2 regions of the Caballeronia sp. M1242 genome follow, and region 1 is predicted to be linked to the other one. Evidence: riboswitches for the same ligand, from Rfam matches in the RefSeq annotation. Region 1 holds a riboswitch; the other holds the start of a gene.

The links. Region 1 has a riboswitch for cobalamin ahead of JYK05_RS16310 (cobalamin biosynthesis protein). Riboswitches for the same ligand answer to the same signal wherever they lie in the genome.
Region 2: it holds a riboswitch for cobalamin, as region 1 does, so the genes downstream of both, JYK05_RS02920 (TonB-dependent receptor domain-containing protein) here and JYK05_RS16310 (cobalamin biosynthesis protein) in region 1, are expected to answer to the same signal.

Annotation. Positions count from the first base shown of each region.
Region 1 covers NZ_CP071130.1:613,660-620,557, reverse strand. Annotated here, with positions in the region: gene cobN (cobaltochelatase subunit CobN) at 1-1,959, opposite strand, end outside; gene cobW (cobalamin biosynthesis protein CobW) at 1,964-3,043, opposite strand; cobalamin riboswitch at 3,169-3,420, opposite strand; cobalamin riboswitch at 3,476-3,724, shown strand; gene JYK05_RS16310 (cobalamin biosynthesis protein) at 3,740-4,168, shown strand; gene cobO (cob(I)yrinic acid a,c-diamide adenosyltransferase) at 4,177-4,779, shown strand; gene JYK05_RS16300 (cobyrinate a,c-diamide synthase) at 4,784-6,082, shown strand; gene JYK05_RS16295 (DUF1289 domain-containing protein) at 6,079-6,309, shown strand; gene JYK05_RS16290 (CbtA family protein) at 6,306-6,898, opposite strand, start outside.
Region 2 covers NZ_CP071129.1:635,524-642,421, reverse strand. Annotated here, with positions in the region: gene cobC (alpha-ribazole phosphatase) at 1-322, opposite strand, end outside; gene JYK05_RS02940 (adenosylcobinamide-GDP ribazoletransferase) at 307-1,068, opposite strand; gene cobT (nicotinate-nucleotide--dimethylbenzimidazole phosphoribosyltransferase) at 1,070-2,122, opposite strand; gene JYK05_RS02930 (ABC transporter ATP-binding protein) at 2,135-2,914, opposite strand; gene JYK05_RS02925 (iron ABC transporter permease) at 2,911-3,909, opposite strand; gene JYK05_RS02920 (TonB-dependent receptor domain-containing protein) at 3,945-5,816, opposite strand; cobalamin riboswitch at 5,901-6,196, opposite strand; gene JYK05_RS02915 (ATPase) at 6,435-6,824, shown strand; gene JYK05_RS02910 (cell division protein ZapA) at 6,821-6,898, shown strand, end outside.

The DNA of each region.
Region 1 (6,898 bases):
GCTCGCCAGTATGGACTTGCGCAACAGCTTCGCGCGTCGAACGTCGACCATCAATGCTTCGTAGTACTCATCGACTTGCCGTTCGAGGTCTTGCAGCGGACCATAGTTCTCGGCGCGCGTAAGCGGCGGCATCAGATGATCGATGATGACCGCTTGTGCCCGCCGCTTGGCCTGACTGCCCTCGCCCGGGTCATTGACGATGAACGGATAAAGATGCGGCATCGGGCCGAGAATCAGATCAGGCCAGCACGATGCCGACAGCGCGACGCTCTTGCCCGGCAGCCATTCCAGATTGCCGTGTTTGCCGACATGCACCAGCGCGTCCGCGTTGAAGCGCATGCGCAGCCAGAAATAGAACGCGAGATAGGAGTGCGGCGGAACGAGTTCGGCATCGTGATAGCTCGCGTAGTCGTTACGCTCGCGCGACCGCGACGGCTGAATGCCGACGAACACGTCGCCGCAGCGATAGCCCGCGATCATGAAGCGGCCGCGCCTCAATGTCGGATCGTCTTGCGGCGCGCCCCACGTCTTTTCGAGCGCGGCGCGCGCATCGGCGGGCAACGCGCGATAAGCGTCGAGATAGTCGTCGAGCGAGAGGCTTTGCAACGCCGGCCGCATATCGCGAACCACGGGATCGTTCGTCACGCCTCGCGTCAACGCAGCGATGAGCGCGTCGCCGCTCTCCGGCAATTCGCCCACGCGATAGCCTTCGCGGGCGAGCATCGACAGGATGCCGATCGCGGATGCCGGCGTATCGAGTCCCACGCCGTTTCCGATGCGTCCTTCGCTCGCCGGATAGTTGGCGAGCACGAGCGCGATGCGTTTCTCGTGGTTGGGCGTATGCCGCAGCTTGCACCAGCGGCGACTCAACTCGGCGACGAAGCGCACGCGTTCGGCATCGGCCTGATAACGGACCACGTCCACTTGCGTCTGCGCACAGTGATACGCGAGTCCCTTGAAGCTGACCGCGCGCGTGATGATGCGGCCATCGACCTCGGGCAGCGCGACATGCATCGCTACATCGCGCGAATTGAGGCCGTGGTTGTCCTTTTCCCAGTCTTCGCGATTGCCGCCGCTCAATATCACTTGCAGGACGGGCGCATCGCCCGCGATGTCGAAGTCTTCGCTTTCGCCGATCACGCTTGCTGCAAACGCAGTCGTGTTCAATACGAGCGATGCGCGATGCTCCATGCACAAGCGCGCGATCACTTCGCGGCTCACGCTTTCCTTGAGGGAAGCGATCGCAATCGGCAGCGGATTCAGCCCTTCCTTTTCGAGCGCTTCGATGAGCGCATCGAATACAGCGGTGTTGCCCGCTTGCAGATGCGCGCGATAAAACAGGATCGCGACGACGGGCGCGCCTTCGGTCCATCGCGCGCGCCAGTCGTCGATTGCGGCGATGTCGCGCTCGGGATGATAGATGGCCACGACAGGCAGCGGACGCGGCGCTTGCGGCGCGCGACCGAAGCCGAACGCGCGATGACCGATCGCGCGCAAAAATTCCTCGGCATTGCCCGCGCCGCCTTCGCGCAGATAGCGCGACAACTCGCGGCAGAACGCGGCCTCCGCGGTGCTCTTGCTGATCAGGTTCGGGTCTTCGGTGAGATCGCCCGAGAACATGGCGAGCATCTGCTTCTCGCGCTCGGCGAGCGCCACGATTCGCTCGATGCCATAAGGCCAGTATGATTCACCGCCGAGATGATCGACGATGACGACGCGCGCATGACGCAATACATCGTCGATATAGAAGTCGACCGATGCGGGCTGGCGCAGAAACGATTGATTCGCGAGCCGCACTTCGGGAAAGCCCGGCTCCAGACGCGGAAACACGCTTGCAAGTAGCGCGAGCGTGGTATCCGCCGAACTCAGCACGACGATCGGTGCGCGCGTCTGCTCGATACGCATGACGCCTGCCGCGTCATCGACAAAACCTCCGGGCGTCGTGCGTAACAGATGCATCGCGTCAGGCCTGCGCGAGCGCGTTCGCCAGCGCCGCGTTCAACGCTATTTGCAGCGTTTGACGATCGAGGTCTTCTCCGATCAGCACGAAGCGGCTCGCGGCTTCGCCTTCGTTCCAGCGCCGGTCGAAATAGCTGTCGAAGCGCCGGCCCACGCCTTGCACCACGAGACGCATGCCCGCGCCCGGCAGCGCGGCGAACCCTTTCACGCGATAGATCGTGTGACTCTCCACGAGCGCCTGCAACGCCGCAATGGCCTGTTCGCGCGATTCCACTTGTCCTTCGACGACGACCGAATCGAATTCGTCATGGTGATGGTCCACGTGGCCTTCGTCGTCGGCAGAACCGTGATGATCGTGGCGAAGATGAATGCTGTCCTCGGACGCCGATTGCAGACCGAGCAGCGCATGCAGATCGAGCTTGCCCATTTGCGCGGGCACGACCTTCACTTGCGGCGGAATCTCGGGCCGCACGAGCGCTTCCACGCGGCGCAGTGCGTCGGCGTCCATGAGGTCGGTCTTGTTGACGATCACGAGATCAGCCGAGGACAGTTGATCTTCGAATAGCTCGTGCAGCGGCGATTCGTGATCGAGGTTCGGGTCGGCCTTGCGTTGCGCATCGACCGCTGCGGGGTTCACGGCGAACTGTCCGCTTGCGGCGGCAGGACCATCGACCACCGTGATGACGGCATCGACCGTGAACGCATTTTTGATGGACGGCCAGTTGAATGCCTGCACGAGCGGCTTCGGCAACGCGAGGCCCGACGTCTCGATCAACACATGATCGATGCGCTCGCGGCGTTCCAGCAACTGCTCCATCACCGGATAAAACTCTTCCTGCACCGTGCAACACAGGCACCCGTTAGCGAGTTCATAGAGATTGCGCTCCGAGGACCCGGCTTCGTCGTCGCAACCGATGCCGCAACCCTTCAGGATTTCCCCGTCTATGCCGAGCTCGCCGAATTCGTTCACGATGACAGCGAGGCGCAAGCCCTGCGCATTCGACATGATGTGGCGCATCAAGGTGGTCTTGCCGCTGCCGAGAAAGCCGGTCACGACCGTGACGGGTATCTTGCGGGTTTGCATCGTCGCTCCGTGGCTCGTGTATGCGTGCGTCGTGCGTGCGTCGCGCGAGGAAGGTATCGCCGGCGAGATCTGCGGGAAAAAGCGCACGACTGATGGATCATGGGACATGCCGCATCCCCGCGGCGTGGGCCCTGCGAAAGTCTGGCCGGTATCCGGGCTTGGGACCTCGTTGCGCAGCCTTCCTGCCGTGTACCGACAGTGGCTTCGTGCGCAACGCGCGATATCGTACTCGCCGATACCGCCGGTCGCTTACCGTTGCGGGGGCAGCGCAGGTTGGCGCGCGTCCGATCGCATGATGGAGCGATGCGCTTCCTGCTTCCCGTTTAACTGCGCGCGAAAGAAGCTCGCACGCGGGCACCAGAACTGCGTGAAGTCTAGGCTCCTCACGAAGGAGCGTCAAGGAAAGCGCCGCCGAAAAGCGGGGGCATGTGGTATCGTTGGCGCGCGACTGGTGCTCGCGCGTTCACACGAAACGCGCAGTTAAACGGGAAACAGGAAGCGGCGTCTTCACGATCATGCAAGCGCTCGCCAACCTGTGCTGTCCCCGCAACGGTACGCGACCGGCGGTATCGGCTTGCACGATATCGCGCATGGCGCACACGGCCACTGCCCGTTCACGGTGGGAAGGCTGCGCGATGACGGCCGCAAGCCCGGATACCGGCCAGCGCAGGGGACGAAGCGCATCTCGCCATCGTGATGCCTTCGCCGAACGCCGCCATCCGCGAGGGACGCATGCGCGGCGCACGCATTCCGTCCATTCGTTCGATGATGCTTCCTTGCGTGAGCCCGCGCCATCTCGCCGTCGGCATCGGCTGCAAACGCGGCGTAAGCGCCGATGCGATTGAAGCGGCCGTGCTTCGTGCGCTTCAAGCAGCGGAACTCACCTTCGCGCACATCGCGGTGGTCGCGAGCATCGACATCAAACACGACGAAGCCGGCTTGCGTGTCTTCTGCGAGCGTCATGCCCTGCCATTGCGCCTTTATCGCGCGGACGAGCTCGCGCTCATGCCCGCCGAGGGCGTGTGCGAGCCTAGCGCGCTGCTCGCAAGCGATGGCGGAGAGCTTGTGGCGCCGAAGATGATCGACGGTCACGTGACCGTCGCCATAGCAACGAAGAAAGCCTGAAAGAGCCCATGAAAACCGATACGGAATCGCATCTGCGCATGACGCAGCGTCGCAAGGAAGGCCACGAAAAGAAGCAGGCCGCCGCCGATCACGAGAAGGGTCTCCTGATCGTCAACACAGGCAATGGCAAGGGCAAGACCACGGCCGCTTTCGGCATGGCCGTGCGCGTGCTCGGGCACGGCATGAAGCTCGGCGTCGTTCAGTTCATCAAAGGCGCGCTGCATACGTCTGAGCGCGATTTTCTGAGCGCGGTCGCCAATTGCGATTTCGTGACGATGGGCGACGGCTATACATGGAACACGCAAAACCGCGAGGCCGACATGGCGACCGCGCGCAAAGGCTGGAACGAAGCGCGGCGCATGATCGAGAGCGGCGAATATCAGATGGTCGTGCTCGACGAGCTCAACACTGTGCTCAAGTACGAGTACTTGCCGCTCGACGAAGTGCTCGATGTTTTGAAGGCGCGCCCCGCGATGCTGCATGTCGTCGTGACGGGGCGTCATGCGCCGGATGCGCTCGTCGAACTGGCGGACCTCGTCACGGAAATGCGGCTCGTGAAGCATCCGTATCGCGAGCAGGGCGTCAAGGCGCAACGTGGCGTCGAGTACTGACCTCATGCCCTCCTGCCCCGCACTCTTCATCGGCGCGAGCGCGTCGCACCAAGGCAAGACCACGGTGACGGCCGCGCTTGCGCGGCATCATGCGCGGCGTGGCCTGCGCGTGCGCGTATTCAAGACCGGTCCCGATTTTCTCGATCCGATGATTCTCGAACGCGCATGCGGATCGCCCGTCTATTCGCTGCATCTGTCGATGGTCGGTCTCGACGCATGCCGCGCGTTGCTCGCACAGGCCGCGCGCGAGGCCGATCTCATCTTGATCGAAGGCGTCATGGGTCTCTTCGACGGCACGCCGAGCAGCGCCGATCTCGCGGCCGCATTCAACGTGCCGGTGCTTGCGGTGATCGGCGCGCATGGCATGGCGCAGACGTTCGGCGCGGTGGCGTTCGGACTGGCGCGTTATCGCGCGGACGTGCCGTTCCATGGCGTGCTCGCCAATCGCGTTGCATCGGCGCGGCATGCGCAGATGTTGGCCGAAGCCATCCCCGATGGACTGCGCTATTGCGGGCATCTTTCGAATGCAGAGGACATCGCGCTGCCCGAGCGTCACCTGGGCTTGACGCAGGCGCAAGAAGTCGCGGGACTGGATGCGCGTCTCGATCGCGCCGCCGATGCCATTGCCGCTACCACGCTTGCCGATCTACCGCCGCTTGTGCGCTTCGAGGACGCGAAGCCTGAAGCGCCGCCGCGTTTGCTCGAAGGCTTGCATATCGCCGTGGCGCGCGATGCCGCGTTTTCATTCGTCTATCCGGCCAATATCGACTTGCTGCACGCAATGGGCGCGCGCGTGAGCACCTTCTCCCCGCTCGCCGATGAACCCGTGCCCGCCGATGCCGACGCCCTCTATCTTCCCGGCGGCTATCCGGAACTGCATGCGTCCACGCTTGCCGCGAACCATCGCACGCGGACAGCGATTCAAGCGCATGTGGCGCGTGAAAGAACCGTCGTCGCTGAATGCGGCGGCATGCTGTATCTGCTCGATACGCTGACGGACGTGGAAGGCACGAAGCATGCAATGCTCGGTCTTCTGCCCGGCAACGCCTTCATGCAGCGCCGTCTCGCGCGTCTTGCAATGCAAAGGCTCGATACCGCGCATGGCGCGCTTACCGGTCACACGTTCCATTACTCCACGCTCGATACACCCATGCAGCCGCATCTGTTTTCGAAGCATGCAACGACAGGCGCCGAAGGCGAAGCCCTCTTTCGCCACGGTCCGATCACGGCCACGTATATGCACGCGTATTGGCCATCGAATCCGGCCGTCGCCGCGGCGCTCTTTCGCGGTGAATCGCTATGACGATCATCGACCTCGCCTTCACCATTGCGCGCGCGAAGTCGCAAGAGCCGGTCGGTTCGCCCTGCACGGGCGTATGCAAGATCGATCCCGCACACGGTCTGTGCGCGGGATGCTTCAGGAGCCGCGAAGAGATCAAGTCGTTCCGTTCGATGGACGATGCCGCGAAACTCGCGCTATTGGATGAATTGCCCGCAAGGCAAGCGGCATTGTCGCGAGAAAACGCTTAGACGGCCGCCACTTTGCGCAATGCGGGCCGCTCGAGTTCGCGGGCAGCGAGCGCGCCGAACACGAGCCCGAGCGTTGTCCAGATGATGACCTGAATGCCGATGGCTGCGACGCGAAAGTCCCAGAGCAACGACGCGGAGAAGCCGGCCGGCACTTCTTCGATACGCGGCAGCGCGAACTGCGCGAGCAGCATCGACGCGATGTAGAAAGCGGCTGCGATCATCGTTGCGTTCCACTCGCCGCGCCGCACGCGCAGCCGCCTTTGCAGCGCAACGGCGAACACCGCTGCCGCGATGGAGAGGGCCAACATGCCGAAGAACAATGCGGTGCGCGGACCGATCGTCGCCGCGTTGCCGACCGAAGGCGGGTTCGGCGGATACTTCAGGAAAGGCACGACCGCCACGCTTAAGAAGCCGAATAGCGCGAGCAACGCCGATGTGCCGCGCGCATGCAATGCGCCGAGCCGTCCATAAGCAAACGCGAAGACGAGTGAGAAAATGCCGCCGAGCGCAGCGCTGAATACTGCCACGCCGGTAAAGAGGCCGAGACCCGCCTGCGTGTCCCGGCTCACCAGCTCTTCGTCGCCGTCGT
Region 2 (6,898 bases), on a different replicon from region 1:
CGTGCTCGATATCGGCGGCCCACGCGTCGATGAGCGTGCGGTCGATATCGTTCCACGCGCGGCCTTCCCATGCGCCGAAATGCAGTTCGGAGAGCCGCGTGTCGATGCGGGCCGCGCCGAGCGCCTCGGCCAGCAAAGCGCATCGACGCAAAGGACTCGTGTGCCATCCATCGACGCATGCGGGAACATCGAGCGAACGCATGCGCGCGTCGATTTCATGCGCCGAAGCGCGCGCATCGCGGGCAAGCGGCACATCGGTTTGCCCGTAGCACGTGCCTTCATCGACCGCGACGGCCGGGTGACGAATCAATACGAGGTCCATGCGAGCCCGACGAGATAGATCGCGATTTCGAAAACCTGCTGCGCGCAGCCGAGGCAATCGCCCGTATAACCACCGATGCGCCGCACGAAGTACCGCCCCGCGACCGCGCGCAGCAACCCGAGCACGGCAATCGCGACGCAGGCGAACGTCCAACCGAAGCACAAGAGCCACGGCAAACCGAAGAGCATCGCGGTCGCGAAGGACATCGCGCTCATGCGCTGCGCGACCGGCTTCGCCTTGCCTTCGGCGCGCACGTAATCGAGCGTCAGGAGATAGCTGATCGCGAACGCACGGCTTGCGGCGTGCGCCGCGATCATCAGACCTACTGCACGCATCGGCGACAACGCGGCGAGGCTTTGCCATTTCAGCGCAAGCGCGATGACGAGCGCAATCGCGCCAAACGCGCCGATGCGCGAATCGTGCATGATGCGCAGCACGTCGTCGCGCGTGTAGCCTCCGCCGAAGGCATCGGCGCAATCGGCGAGTCCGTCTTCGTGGAAAGCGCCGGTGAGGGCAAGCGTCGCGGCCATCGAAAGCAGCACCGCAATGCCTGCGGGAAACACGCGCAGCGCGGCGAGATACACGAGCGCCGCGACGCCGCCGACCATCGCGCCGACGAGCGGAAAGTAGCGCGCCGCCGCGTTCAGATAGTCGCGCTCGAAGCCGACCCAGCGCGGCACCGGCACGCGCGTGAAATAGCCGAGCGCGGTAAAGAAATAGCGCAGTTCGTCGAGCGGCCGGTTCATGTCAGGCTTGTTTGTTCGAGACGCCCGCCGCATCGAAGCTCGCCATCTCATCGACGAAAGCCACGGCCGCGCGCAGGATCGGCAGCGCCAGCGCCGCGCCCGTGCCTTCGCCCAGACGCATGTCGAGTTGCAAGAGCGGCGCGGCGTTCAGATGCGCGAGCATGCGCTGATGCCCCGCTTCGTTCGATGCATGCGCGAACACGCAATACTCGCGCGCGTCCGGCGCGATTCGCGACGCGACGAGCAGCGCGGACGTCGCGATAAAGCCATCGACGAGAATGGTCAGGCGCGCTTCTGCCGCCGCGAGATACGCGCCCGTCATCATCGCGATTTCGAAGCCGCCGAACGTGGCGAGCGTGTCGATCGCGTCGCCGCTCGCCGCATGGGATGCGAGCGCGCGCCCGAGCACGTCGCGTTTGTGCGCGAGGCCGCGATCGTCGAGGCCCGTGCCACGGCCGACGCATTCGTCGATAGGCAGCGCGCACAAGCGGCTCATCAGACACGCCGCCGCCGACGTGTTCGCAATGCCCATTTCGCCGAAGCCGATCACGTTCGTCCCGAGCGACGCGTGGTGTCGCACGCGCGCCGCGCCCCGCGCGATGCCTTCGAGCGCCGTCTCGCGCGACATGGCCGGTTCGCGCGCGAAGTTGCGCGTGCCGAGACCCAGCGACAAGCGCTCGTAGCCGTGATCGACCGGAATCGGCGTCGCGACGCCCGCATCGACCACTTCGAGCGCCATGCCGACCGAGCGCGACAACGCATTGATCGCCGCGCCGCCCGCCAGAAAATTCGCGACCATCTGCGCCGTCACTTCCTGCGGATACGGGCTCACGCCTTCGGCCGCGATGCCGTGATCGCCCGCGAAGACGATCATCGCGGGACGCTCGATGCGCGGCTTCGTCGTCTGCTGGATCAATCCCATTTGCAGCGCGAGCGTTTCGAGCCGGCCAAGGCTGCCGGGCGGCTTCGTCTTCATGTCGATGATGCGGCGCAGCTCCGGTTCGATGCTGCGATCGAGCGGGCTAGGCTTGGGCAGCGCGTGGGCAGTGGACATCGGCGTTCCTCGTCAGAAAGGGTGAAGCGAAGGCACGAGCGCTTCGTGCTCGCCATCGCGGATCAAGACCAGCGGATAGCCGAACGCCGCGCTCGCGCGCGCGGGCGTCAGCACGTCGGCGACAGGACCGACATGCGCGCCGCCCTTGCCGTCGAGCAAGAGCGCATGCGTGGCGAAGCGGCGCGCGAGATTCAGGTCGTGGCACGAAAAGACGATCGCGCGTCCCTCGTCGCGCGCGGCGGCGGCGAGCGCATGCAGGCAGTCGATCTGATGATGCAGGTCCAGATGCGCGAGCGGTTCGTCGAGCAGCAAGAGCGGCGCTTGCTGACACAGCGCGGCGGCAAGCGCCACGCGCTGCCTTTCGCCGCCCGACAACGTGAGCACGTCGCGCGAAGCCAGGTCGGCGAGACCGAGCGCATCGAGGGCGGCATGCGCGGCGGCGCGGTCGTCTTCGCTCTCCCAGCCCCAGCCCGTCAGATACGGAAAGCGGTTGAGCAGCACGGTGTCGAGCACGGTCGCGCTGAAGGCATCGTGCGTGCTTTGCGGCATCAGCGCGCGTTCGCGCGCGAGGTCCGCCGCGCGCCACGACGCGAGCGCGCGGCCGCCGAGCGTGATCGCGCCCGAGGCCGGCTTCGCGAGTCCCGCGAGCACGCCGATGAGCGTGGTCTTGCCCGCGCCGTTCGGCCCGGCGATACACCAGACTTCGCCCGCCGCGATGGTCGCAGAGAGGCCATCGACGAGCGTTCGGGCGCCCGCGCGCAACACGAGATTGTCGATCGAGAGCGGCTTCATCGCGGCCTTCGCAGCAGCATCCACAAGAACATCGGCACGCCGATCAGCGCCGTGACCACGCCGACCGGCAACTGCGCCGGCGCGATGACCGTGCGCGCGGCGAGGTCCGCGCTCATCACGGCGAGCCCGCCCGCGAGCGCGGCGGCAGGCACGAGCATGCGCTGGTCGTTGCCGAACGCGAGCCGCAGCAGATGCGGCACCACGAGCCCCACGAAGCCGATAGTCCCCGCCGTCGTGACGGCCGCCGCCGCCGCGAGCGATGCCACGAGATACACGCGCAGCCGCACGCGTTCCACCGGCACGCCGAGCGAACGCGCCGTGGCTTCGCCGCGCAGCAGCACGTTCAGTTGCGGCGCGCACGGCACGATCAACGCGAGCGCCACGCCGAGCGCGACCATCGCGGGCCACGGCGTCGATGCGCCGTTGAGGTCGCCGGTCAGCCAGAAGATCATGCCGCGCAGCCGGTTCTCGGGCGCCACGCTGAGTATCAGCGTGATGAGCGCGCCCCAGCCCGCCGCGACCACGACGCCCGTGAGCAAGAGCCGTGGCGATGCGTCCTGTTCGCCGTGCCACACGTGCGTGCGCGCGAGTCCGAGCACCAGAACGATGGATGCGAGCGCGCCCGCGCACGCGGCGAGATCCACGCCCCACCACGGCATCGACGCGAGCATCGCCGGAAGTGCGAACGCCGCCGCGCCGCCGGAGACGCCAAGCACGTAGGGTTCAGCGAGCGGATTGCGCAGCAGCACTTGCAGCAGCGCCCCGGCGAGCGCGAGCAGCGCGCCCGACGCGAAGCCCGCGAGCGCGCGCGGCAATCGCAGGTTCAGCACGATTTCATCGGCGATATCGGGCGTGGCCGCATGCGCATGCAGCAGCGCGGCGATGGCGCGTGATGGCGGCAGCGCGACGCTTCCGAGCGCGAGCGACGCCGCTAGCACGCCAAGGGCCGCCGCCGCGAGCGCGAGCCAGATCGCGGCGGCGCGCGTTGCGTGCATCGCCTTCATCGGGCGGCGCGCGTCAGCGGCGTGGCTCACGACGGATGCCAGCCGATCGTGACGTAAGCGCCGCGACGCGGCGTGTTGTACGAGTAAGCCAGTTCATAGTTGCGGTCGAACAGGTTATCGATGCGCGCATTTACGTACCACGACTTCGTGATGTCGTATTGCGCCGAAAGATTGACGACGCCGTAGCCCGCGAGCGTGGAATCGTAATCGCTGCGCGCGCCGCTCACGATCCACTCGCCGCCCACGCGCCAGCGCCCGATCGACCGATGCGCCGACAGCGACGCAAAGCGCCTTGCGCGACGCGTGAGGTCTTCGTGATTCGTCTCGTCGACGGGGTTCTGGAACGTCACGCTCGCGCGCACGTCGGTTGCGCCCACGTGTCCCGCCCACGATCCCTCGACGCCCTGCACCTTCGCGCGCCCGACGTTCTGCGCGGTATAGAAGCCGCTGCTGTCGCCCACGTAGTCGATCAGATTCGAATAGCGCGTCTCGAACGCCGTCACGCGCACCACGCCGATCTGGTCCGATGCGTACTGCAACGCGGCCTCGGCCGAATGGCTGCGCTCCGGCTGTATCGACGGATTGCCGCTGAACGGATAGTAGAGATCGTCGAAGCTCGGCGCGCGAAACGCCGCCGCGTAGCTCGCGCTCGCGCGCCAGTGCGAATCGAAGTTGTACGTGTAGCCCAGATAGTAGCTGTTCGCGCCGCCGAAGTCGGAATACTGGTCGCGGCGCACGTTGGCCTGCACTTCGCTCGGACCGAAGCGGCCGACATAGCCCGCGAAGACCGAGTTCACATGCCGGTCGGGCGCGCTGAACTGGTCCGAATCGAGCGACTGGTCGAGATGCTCGTAGCCGAACATCAGCTTGTGCGCCTCGGTGAGGCGGAAGTCGTTTTGCCACAGATACTGATGATTCTCCGAGTCGAAGCGGCTCGTATAGACGCCGTTGTGTTCGATGTTCGCGCGGTCTTGCCCCTGCGCGACGGTGAAGTGCGTCGTCCAGTTGTCGGTGAGCTTGCCGTTCGCGAATACCGACGCCGAGCGCACGCGATCATGCGATTCATTGAGATCGGTCGGCACGCCGTACGGATCGTCGAAGCTGTTCACGCCGTTCGATTGCAGAAAGCGCACGCCTGCGTCCCACTTGTCGCTGAACTTGTGGCGCAGCGTCGCGGCGACGCTTTCGTTCAGATAACCGTTCGCGTTCGGATTCGCGGCGGGCGCGAGCGCGGGATCGATCGCCGAGAAACCGTCGGTCTTCTCGCGCGAGACGTTCACGCTGAACGTGGTGCGGCCCTCGGCATCGAGCGCGCCGTCGACGCCCGCCGACTGCCGCTGCGTGTGATAGCTGCCGTATTCGGCTTCGAAGTGAAAGCGCGGCGGATGTGCTTCGCCCTCCTTCGTGAAAATCTGCACGACGCCGCCGATCGCGTTCGATCCATATAGCGCCGACACGTTGCCGTTGACCACTTCGACGCGGCCGGTCTGATCGAGCATCAGTTGCGACAACTGCGCCGCGCCGAGCGACACCGATTCAACGCGCACGCCGTCGATCAGCACGAGCGACTGCGTCGACGACGCGCCGCGTATGAACACGCCCGAGGTCGCGCCCGGCCCGCCGTTGCGCGTGATCTGCACGCCGGGCGCAAGCGCGATGAGCCCGAGCACATCGTTTGCATTGCTGTCGGCGATGTCCTGCGCGTCGAAGAGCGTCGCCTGCGGGATGGAATCGGCGAGCGGTTGCGCGCCGCGCGTCGCCGTGACGACGACGGGCGCGAGTGTCTGCGACGGAGAATCGGAATCGGCGTGCGCGACCTGGACAAGCGGCGCACTCGCGGCGGCGCACATCACGACGCGCGCCGCGCGACGAATGAGGCCCGACGAAGGCAAGAGCATGGGTGAAGCGTTTCCGTTGGAGACTGGCGCGTGCCCCGCTCCCCGCGAAGTCTGTGCGCGACGCACGCGCCGACTTGCAAAGCATCGGCGCGCTGGACGATTGGCCGGTATCCGGGCTGGCGACGCATCGTCCCGCCTTCCCGCGCTTCGAAGCGCAGTGGCGCCGACACGTTTCTTGCAGTCGCGAGTCCGATGGCAAACGACCACGGAGCAACACGAAGAAACGCGCGAGGGACGACTTGCAACTTGCGTTGCGGTCGCTTACCGTTGCGGGGGCAGCACAGGTTGGCGAGCCGCGCGAGGCGAGACAGCGCTTCCTGTTTCCCGTTTGACTGCGCCGCAAGAAAGGCGGCGCGAGCACCAAAAGTGCGGCAAGTGTAGGAGCGCGCATGGGGGCCGTCAAGAAGGCGCGCGCCCGTCATCGCGAGGCTTGAGCGACGAGCGAGCAACGAGCAAGCGTCGCCATCCGCGCATCCGAGTGCGTCACGCGCGGCCATTCCGCACATGAATACGCGGCGATGCGCGCAAGATCGCGTGTTGTTACGTCTCGAAACGAGACAATTATCGGAAGCACCGTTGAACCGCGCTAAAATGCCAGGTCTTTAGAGGACGCAGCACATGCTCAACGAACTCGAATCACTGTCAGGAAACATCGGCCGGCTGATCAAGATCAGCGAGCGCCACAATCAGGCGCGTCTCGCGCTCGAAGCACAAATCGAACAGCTGCGCGCCGATTACGCCGGCGTTCAGGCCGAACTCGCGCAGGTTCGCCACGAGCGCGACACGCTGCAAGGCGAACGCGATTCGCTGTCCGCGAAGATCGACGACGCGCAAGTGCGCCTCAACGCGATCCTCGAAAAGCTGCCGCGCGGCAAAGCGCATCATGCCGAAAGCGACAATCAGCTCGATCTTCTGAACGCCGAATCCAGCGCGTCGCGCGAAGCGCAGCACGAACATGCGCACGCGGAAGAAGTGCACGGCGAGCACCATCAAGGAGAGAAGGCATGACGACCACGCAGATCGAAGTATCCATTCTCGGCCAGCAGTATCGCCTCGCGTGCTCGCCGGAGACCGAGGCCGCG